4 regions of the Serratia bockelmannii genome follow, and region 4 is predicted to be linked to each of the others. Evidence: predicted binding sites of a transcription regulator. Region 4 holds the regulator's gene; each other region holds the start of a gene.
What was found. The regulator PurR, encoded in region 4, represses purine synthesis genes. The targets are predictions, from matches to a motif close to CANGCAAACGTTTGCNTG.

Region 1 (2,201 bases), 1.1 Mb from region 4:
CTGCCACGGCGCGGTCGCCAGGCCGAGCTGGTCGAGCAGCTGTTTTTGCGTCAGGCGATCCGCCAGACGCGGGAAGATGTCACGGTTGACGAAGGCGCTGTGGGTCGCCAGCTCGCGCGTCAGCGCGGTTTCTGGCCAGCGTTCGATCTCGGCGGTAATGACGCTGTTCTGATACGGCACCGCTTCAGGTTCGGCATCGATGCCGACAGGGTAGACGGCGATGCCCAGCGGTTCGCCGGCCTGGCGCAGCATGCGCCCCAGTTGACCGTTGCCCAGTACGCAAACCGGCTTCATGCGTCCTCCCGCGGATCGGGGTGGTTCAAGACGTCTTCGGTCTGCGCCTGACGCCAGTCCGCCAAACGCTGCGCCAGCGCGGCGTCGTGCAGCGCCAGGATCTGCATCGCCAGCAGCCCGGCGTTGGCGGCGCCGGCTTTGCCGATCGCCAGCGTGCCCACCGGAATGCCGCGCGGCATCTGTACGATGGAGTACAGGCTGTCTACGCCGCTCAGCGCGGCGCTTTGCACCGGCACACCCAGCACCGGCACCAGGGTTTTCGCCGCCAGCATGCCCGGCAGGTGCGCCGCACCGCCGGCGCCGGCGATGATCACGTCAAAGCCGTTGGCGGCAGCCTGCTCGGCGAAGCTGAACAGCTTGTCCGGCGTGCGGTGAGCGGAAACGACTTCGACATGGAAGGGGACATCGAGCTGGGTCAGGACTTCGGCGGCGAACTGCATGGTGGCCCAGTCACTTTTCGATCCCATTACAATTGCGATTTTAGCCCCGGTAGTGGCGGCTGAAGCGGCGTTGGCTCCCATGGGTGTAAGGCTCCTGTGATTTTTCTGGCGTCGGCTGAGGGCCGAATGAGGGCGTAGAGCATACCATGAGCGCACGGCGAGGAAAACGGTTGCGTCGCCGGTTTTCACCGGCGAAAGCGCGAATTTTTACTCGCGCGCCAGTGCGGAATTCAGAATGGGAATGAGATCAGCTCGACGGCGTCGGCGCTGACTTTGATCATCGATCCTTCGACGTGCCAGGCACCCAGCACCGCGCGATGGGCTTCGCCGTTGCTCAATGCCAGCCGGTGCACCGCCGGGCGATGGGTATGGCCGTGGATCATCCAGTGCACGTCGTGGCGCAGCATGGTTTGCTCGACCGCCTGCGGGTTGACGTCCATGATGGCGTCCGACTTGTACTGGTTGGATTGCTGGCTGCGGGCGCGCATCTTGGCGGCGATCTTCAGTCGCCAGCGCAGCGGCATCGCGAGGAACAGTTTTTGAATCAGCGGGTTGTGCACTTTACGACGGAATTGCTGATAGGCTTGATCGTCAGTGCACAGGGTGTCGCCGTGCAGGATCAGGATCCTGCGGCCGTACAGCTCCAGCACTTTTTCTTCCGGCAGCAGCTGCATGCCGCTGGCGCGGGCGAAGCGTTTGCCGAGCAGAAAATCGCGGTTGCCGTGGATGAAATAGCAGGGCACACCGGCCTGTTGCAGCGCTTTCAGCGCCGCGGCGATCTCCGCATGCAGCGGCTCGGGATCGTCGTCGCCGATCCAGGCTTCAAACAGGTCGCCGAGGATGTACAGCGCGTCGGCGTGCACCGCTTCGCGCCGTAAAAAACGCAGAAAACCGGCAGTGATTGCCGGTTCCTGTGCGCACAAGTGCAGATCTGCGATGAACAGCGTACTCATGCAGCCGCGATTACTCGCTGACGGTCACGCTGTTGATCACGACGTCTTCTACCGGTACGTCCTGGTGCATGCCGCTGCGGCCGGTTTTCACGCCTTTGATCTTGTTGACCACGTCCATGCCTTCAACCACTTCTGCAAACACGCAGTAGCCCCAACCTTGCGCGTTTTCGCCGCGGAAGTTCAGGAAGTCGTTGTCAGCCACGTTGATGAAGAACTGTGCGGTGGCGGAGTGCGGATCGTTGGTACGTGCCATTGCCAGGGTGCCGATGGTGTTTTTCAGACCGTTGTTGGCTTCGTTCTTGATAGTCGCGTTGGTCGCTTTCTGGTTCATGCCCGGCTCGAAACCGCCGCCCTGGATCATGAAGCCGTTGATCACACGGTGGAAGATGGTGTTGTCGTAGAAACCGGCGCGGCAGTAGTTCAGGAAGTTTTCAACGGTAACCGGCGCTTTGTCAGCAAAGGTCTTGATAACGATATCGCCGTGATTGGTGTGGAAAGTAACCATAGTTTTAAT
Region 2 (2,201 bases), 2.3 Mb from region 4:
GAGTTGGGGAAGGTATTGAACACCGCCGACAGCATCGAGTTCAGGCCGTTGGCCAGTACGCCCCCTTTTAGACGCTTCATGTACAGCGGCCCGCTGACCGGCTGTTCGGAGACATCAGAGGTGGCGGTGATGTCGCCGATGGTTTCCAGCGAGGTGACCATAAAGATCAGCATCAGCGGCAGCAGCAAGTTCCAGTCGAAGCCCAGGCCGTAATAGAGCGGCGTGGGAATAGTGATCGCCGCCGTGGGTGCCGCCGGAGCGTCGGCGGGCAGCATGTCCATCGCCCAGGCCAACAGATAGCCGACCGCCATGGCGATCACCAATGAAGCGACGCGCAGGTAAGGGTTGCGCTGGCGGTTCAGCAGGATGATGACCGCCAGCACCGCGCCGGCCAGCAGCAGGTTTTTCGGTGAGCCGAAGCTGTGATCGTTCATCGCGGCATAACCGCCGCCGATCGAGGTCAAACCGACCTGAATCAGCGACAGGCCAATGATCATCACCACGATGCCGGAAACCAGCGGGGTGATGATGCGGCGCGCCAGATGCAGCACGCGCGACAGCAAAATTTCGGTGCAAGAAGCGACCATCAGGGTGCCGAACAGCGCGGCCATCATGGTCGGCACGTCGGCGCCGCCGTTTTTCAGCGCCAGACCGCCCATGATCAGCGGCGAAACGAAGTTGAAGCTGGTGCCCTGAATCGACAGTAGCCCGGAACCCACCGGCCCCCAGGTTTTGATTTGCAGAATGGAAGCCAGGCCGGAGGCGAACAGCGACATGCTGATGATGTGCTGGGTATCCTGCGCCGGCAGGCCCAGCGCCTGGCAGATCAGCAGCGCCGGAGTGATCACCGCAACGAACATCGCCAACAGATGCTGGCCGGCGGCAAACAGCGTTTGCGGCAGCGGCGGGCGGTCTTCGAGGCGATAAATCAGTTCGCTGGCGCGGGATTCTGAGGCGGCTTGGCGTGTGGCATCAAGCTCGGAGGATGACATGCTCATGGTGTGGCGTTTCCAGATACGGCAAAGCAGGCATTTTAATGCGCCGCCCCGCAAAAGCAAACGGTTGCGCCTAAATATTATATTGTCAACTTTCCTGTTTATGTCGCATTTTCATTCATTTTTTCTTGTCATCTTAGCGTTTTTTACTTCTAATCCTGGACTCATCAAGTTTAAAAACTCAGTGGTTTTCTATAACTTATTATTTTTATTTGGATCTTTTCCCTTACATGGAGTACCTGGATGTTTCATCTTGATACTTATGGCACGTTAGTCGCCGCGACGCTGGTTTTGCTCCTCGGGGGCAAGTGCGTCAGAAGCATTCCTCTGCTGCGAAAATATACCATTCCTGCCCCCGTCGCCGGCGGTTTGCTGGTGGCCCTTCTGTTGTTAGCCCTGAAAAAGTTCGCCAACTGGGAAATCAGCTTTGACATGTCGCTGAAGGATCCGCTGATGCTGGCCTTTTTCGCCACTATCGGGCTGAATGCCAACCTGGCGCGGTTGCGCGCCGGCGGCAAGGCGCTGATGGTATTCCTGTTCGTGGTGCTGGGGCTGCTGTTGGTGCAGAACGCCATCGGCATCGGCATGGCGAAAATGCTGGGGTTGGATCCGTTGATGGGCCTGATCGCCGGGTCGATCACCCTGTCGGGCGGCCACGGCACCGGGGCGGCCTGGAGCAAGCTGTTCATCGAGCGCTACGGCTTTGAAAACGCGACGGAAGTCGCCATGGCCTGTGCCACCTTCGGCCTGGTGCTGGGCGGCCTGATCGGCGGCCCGGTGGCGCGCTATCTGGTCAAACACTCCTCTACGCCGGAAGGCACGCCGGAAGACAGCGTGCAGCCGAGCGGTTTCGAGAAGCCGGAAAGCGGCCGCCTGATCACCTCGCTGGTGATGATCGAAACCATCGCCATGATCGCCATCTGTCTGAGCCTGGGGCAGCTGATTGCCGGCTTGCTGAACGGTACGGTGTTTGAGCTGCCTAACTTCGTTTGCGTGCTGTTCGTCGGGGTGATCCTCAGCAACACGCTGGCCTTCACCGGTTTCTATACCGTGTTCGAACGGGCGGTATCGGTGCTGGGTAATGTCAGCCTGTCGCTGTTCCTGGCGATGGCGTTGATGAGCCTGCGCCTGTGGGAGCTGGCTTCGCTGGCGTTACCGATGCTGGCGATCCTGGCGGTGCAGACGCTGGTGATGGCGCTGTACGCG
Region 3 (2,201 bases), 1.4 Mb from region 4:
GCTGGCCAGCACGTTCAGCAGGATTTCCGAGTCGGAGGTGGTGTTGACATGGCGGCGGCCGCTTTCGAACAGCTTTTGGCGCAGCTCATGGGCGTTGGTCAGGTTGCCGTTGTGGGCCAGCGTAATGCCGAACGGCGAGTTGACGTAGAAAGGCTGGGCCTCAGAGGCGCTCGAGCTGCCGGCCGTCGGGTAACGCACATGGCCAATGCCCATGTTGCCCTGCAAGCGTTGCATATGGCGCGCCTCAAACACATCCTTCACCAGGCCGTTGGCTTTACGCAAACGGAACCCGTTGTGGGCGTCAATGGTGACGATGCCTGCGGCATCCTGGCCACGGTGCTGAAGCACCGTCAGCGCATCATAAATCGACTGGTTTACCGGCATGAAACCGGCGATACCGACAATACCGCACATGTTGTCTTTTCCTCATCAGCGCTACCGCCCCGGCAATTGGGTCGGCAAGAAACTCGACGTGCTCTGCAGGTAGTCAAAGAACCACCTGATGACGTAACTGAACTGGGGGATCAGCTGCGACTGTTTCCAGTCGGCACTTTGTGAAAAGCCGGTAAAGGTATCCAGGAAGAACAGGATCGCCGCGACAATCAACACGCCGCGCAGTGCGCCGAAGCAGATGCCCAGCACCCGGTCGGTGCCCGACAACCCGGTTTTCTCTACCAGTGAGCTAATCACATAGTTAACAATAGCCCCTACGATCAGGGTCGCGATGAACAAAATCGCGATCGCGATGCCGTTTCGCACCAGTTCATCTTCAAAACGAGTGAAATAGACCGCAAGGTAAGAGTAGAAATGGCTGGCAACAAAAAACGCACATCCCCATGTCACAAGTGACAATGCTTCGCGAACAAACCCTCGGATCAGGCTCACCAGAGCCGAAAATCCAATCACCGCTATAATGACGTAATCAATCCAGACCATGAACTATTCCAATGATGAATCGCCCCTGCATCCAATTCGCGGCGAATTCTAACAGAAAAAGAAAACGTTTGCGTAGGGGATTTCCTACCACGTTACAAATAAAAAGCGGCGATTAAAAAATTCCCAATCGCCGCGCCTACATAGGTGATTTCGCCTGTAAAAGGCGCGGTTTCTCTCGCTTTCTCTCCACCACTCCTGAATTCAGGGGCGCATCCTGCTGCGCCCCCGCGGGGTTTAACGGCCGTACGGCTTCACCTGCCCGCTCAGCCCGCTGATCGAGTTCAGCGACGGCAGCGCCGCCTGCAGCTTCTGCTTGGAAGCGTCCGGGCCAACGTAGATGCGGGTGATCTGCCCTTGCACCGGCGTTGACGGCACGGTAAAGGCGCGATAGCCCGAGAGACGCAGCGAAGCGACAATCTCGTTCGCCTTGGCGGCGTTCTTCAGCGCCCCGAGCTGCACGACATAGGCTTGCCCGGCCGGCGCTTTTTCTTCCGCCGGTTTTGGCTGCGGCGCCGGTTCTGGTTTCGGCGTCGGTTCCGGCTTCGGCACCGGTTTCACCTCCACCGGCTTCGGCTGCGGTACCGGTTTTGGTTTCACTTCCACCGGTTTGGTTTCCACCGGCTTCGGCTTAGGCTGCTGCACCGGCTGAGGACGCGTCTCGACCGGCGGCGGCGCCACCTGCGTCGGTTGCTGAGCGCTCTGCCGCACCGCCTGTTGCGCCGCCGCTTCGTTGGCCGCCTGCTGCTCGACCAGCGCGCCCGCCCCTTCCGGCGGCTGCGCCGGCAACGGCTGCGTCACCGGCGGCAGCACGTCGTTCTCTTCGACGTCGCCCGCCTTCGGCACCAATGGAATGGCCGCGAACTCATCCTCGTAATGCTTCTTTTTGCCGTCCAGCAACCCTGGCAGGATGATTACCCCCAGCGCCACCAGAATCACGGTTCCAACCAGTCGGTTCTGAAATTTACTCGCCACTCACACTCCCCGCATCTCGTCTAACGCCGCCATCACCTGCGCCACGGTGTGGAACGATCCACAGACGATCACAATATCCTGTTTATCAGCATCCTGCATAGCCTGCCGCCAGGCAGTTTCGACATCATTAAAGCGGCGCGGTTCCGTCAGATGCTGCGCCAGCTGTTCGACGCTGGCACCGCGCGGTCCGTCGAGCGGTGCGCAGTACCATTCATCCACCTGCTCGCTGAGGCAGGCCAGCGTGCCGGCGATGTCCTTGTCGGACAGCATGCCCACCACCGCGCGTACCTTGC
Region 4 (2,201 bases):
ATGCGCGAGCTGTTATCAAAAAAATGCTCGACACACGCCGCCATTGTCAGCAGGTGGCTAACGGGTGGCGCGGTCAGCTGAATATCGCCGTGGACATCATCGTCAAACCGCAGCGCAGCCGCCAACTGGTGCTGGATTTCTACCGCCATTTCCCCGACGTTGAACTGATGTTGCAACCCGAGGTGTTTAACGGCGTGTGGGATGCGTTGGTGGACGGCAGGGCGGATATGGCGATTGGCGCCACCCGCGCGGTGCCGGTCGGCGGCGGCTTCGCCTTTCGCGACATGGGGGATATGAACTGGCTGTGCGTGGTCAGCCCGCAGCACCCGCTGGCACAATTGGCAGGGGCGTTGAATGACGATCGGCTTAGGCCGTACCCTGCGCTTTGTCTGGAGGACACTTCGCGCAATCTGCCCAAGCGTGTCACTTGGACGCTGGATAACCAGCGGCGGCTGGTGGTGCCGGACTGGACCTCGGCGTTCGACTGTCTGTGCGCCGGGCTGTGCGTCGGTATGATGCCGGCGCATCTGGCGCTGCCGCGGGTGCAGCGCGGTGAGTTGAAGGCGTTGCAGCTGCAGCAGCCGTTTCCCGCCAGCCCGTGCTGCCTGACCTGGCAGCAGGATAAACCGTCACCGGCGATGAGCTGGCTGCTGGCGTATCTGGGTGATGGAGAGACGTTGAATCAGGAGTGGCTGAGTGAGGTGGAGCCGGAAGCTGCGCAGGCTTCCGGCGCGGGGGATTAGCGGCGGTAGTCGATGAACGGGCCGTCGGCGACCGAGCGGCGTTCGATCAGCTTCGGATGCACTTCGATCACCTGCGACTCTTCGCGCTTGCTGATGATGCGATCTAGCAGCATGGTGAAGGCCATTTCGCCCAGGCGCTCTTTCGGCTGGTGAATGGTGGTCAGCGCCGGGGTGAAGTAGCGGGCGTTGCGCACATTGTCGTAGCCGATCACGGAAATATCCTGCGGCACGCGCAGGCCCAGCTCGTCGGCGGCGCAGATGGCCCCCATCGCCATGATATCGCCGCCGCAGAATACCGCGGTCGGCCGCTGTTTTTGCGACAGGATTTGGTGCATCGCCTTATAGCCGGACTCCGGCTCGAAGTCACCCTGGACGATCCACTCTTCGCGAATGTCGATATTCGCTTCCTGCAGCGCCTTCATAAAGCCCTGGTGACGGCCACCGCCGGTGTTGCGTGACAGTTGGCCGGGAATGGCGCCGATATCGCGGTGGCCGCGCTCGATCAGGTAACGGCCGGCCAGATAGCCGCCTTCGAACGCGTTATCGATGATGGTATCGGTGAAGTCGCCGCGCGCGGCGCCCCAGTCCATCACCACCATCGGGATGTTACGGTAGTCTTCCAGCATGCCCAGCAGCTGATCCGGATACTCGGAGCACATGACCAGCAGGCCGTCGACGCGCTTTTGCGCCAGCATCGCCAGGTAGGCGCGCTGCTTGTCGAGATTATTGTGCGAGTTGCACAGGATCAGGGTGTAGCCTTTGCTGTAGCAGCTGTTTTCCACCGCCTCGATCACTTCGGCAAAGTAGGGGGCTTCGCTCGAGGTGGCCAGCAGGCCGATCGACTTGGTGTGATTGACTTTCAGGCTGCGCGCCACGGCGCTCGGCGAGTAGTGCAGCTCTTTAATGGCGGCCCACACGGCCGCTTTGGTCTCTTCGGCGACGAAACGAGTCTTATTGATGACGTGCGAAACGGTGGTGGTGGAAACGCCCGCGCGTTTGGCCACATCTTTAATCGTTGCCATGTAAGGAATGACTCCTGAACTCACATGTTTACAGCATGTAAGTGTGATGTTAATCGTTTGCCTACGTAGATCCTTCTCCAGAGAAGCGAAAACTGAGTTTTTAGTGTGTTGAAGTCTTCAGCGCTTAATCAGGAGGGGCATGAATGCCGGTACGCAGTTGTGAACTGCGAATTTTGTCGCATATTGAACAAAAGTGGAAGAGGTAATCGAGATTATAAACCGGGAAATGATAACAAGATTTTATCGGCGAACTGTGGGAAAATGATTTGACGTACTAATTGTGCGCCTTTTATCCTTAGGAAAGCCCATTTTAAAGGAGTTGTCATGGATACCGAATTGAAGATGTCGCTGTTCACTACCGTCTGCGCGCTGGCGGTCATTATCGCTTTCAGCTTCGTTGCCGCGTTGAACTGATTTACCCCCGGTTATAAAAAAG

Region 1: the regulator PurR is predicted to act here: its motif matches at 894-911, upstream of purE (5-(carboxyamino)imidazole ribonucleotide mutase).
Region 2: the regulator PurR is predicted to act here: its motif matches at 1,052-1,069, upstream of ACSJLU_RS24370 (nucleobase:cation symporter-2 family protein).
Region 3: the regulator PurR is predicted to act here: its motif matches at 994-1,011, upstream of cvpA (colicin V production protein).

The regions. Positions count from the first base shown of each region.
Region 1 covers NZ_CP196512.1:1,150,785-1,152,985, forward strand. The annotation lists gene purK (5-(carboxyamino)imidazole ribonucleotide synthase) at 1-294, opposite strand, end outside; gene purE (5-(carboxyamino)imidazole ribonucleotide mutase) at 291-815, opposite strand; gene ACSJLU_RS05430 (UDP-2,3-diacylglucosamine diphosphatase) at 965-1,687, opposite strand; gene ppiB (peptidylprolyl isomerase B) at 1,698-2,192, opposite strand.
Region 2 covers NZ_CP196512.1:5,137,152-5,139,352, reverse strand. The annotation lists gene ACSJLU_RS24370 (nucleobase:cation symporter-2 family protein) at 1-998, opposite strand, end outside; gene gltS (sodium/glutamate symporter) at 1,239-2,201, shown strand, end outside.
Region 3 covers NZ_CP196512.1:3,629,280-3,631,480, forward strand. The annotation lists gene purF (amidophosphoribosyltransferase) at 1-414, opposite strand, end outside; gene cvpA (colicin V production protein) at 436-936, opposite strand; gene dedD (cell division protein DedD) at 1,171-1,908, opposite strand; gene folC (bifunctional tetrahydrofolate synthase/dihydrofolate synthase) at 1,909-2,201, opposite strand, start outside.
Region 4 covers NZ_CP196512.1:2,266,991-2,269,191, forward strand. The annotation lists gene punR (DNA-binding transcriptional activator PunR) at 1-743, shown strand, start outside; gene purR (HTH-type transcriptional repressor PurR) at 740-1,765, opposite strand; gene cydH (cytochrome bd-I oxidase subunit CydH) at 2,090-2,179, shown strand.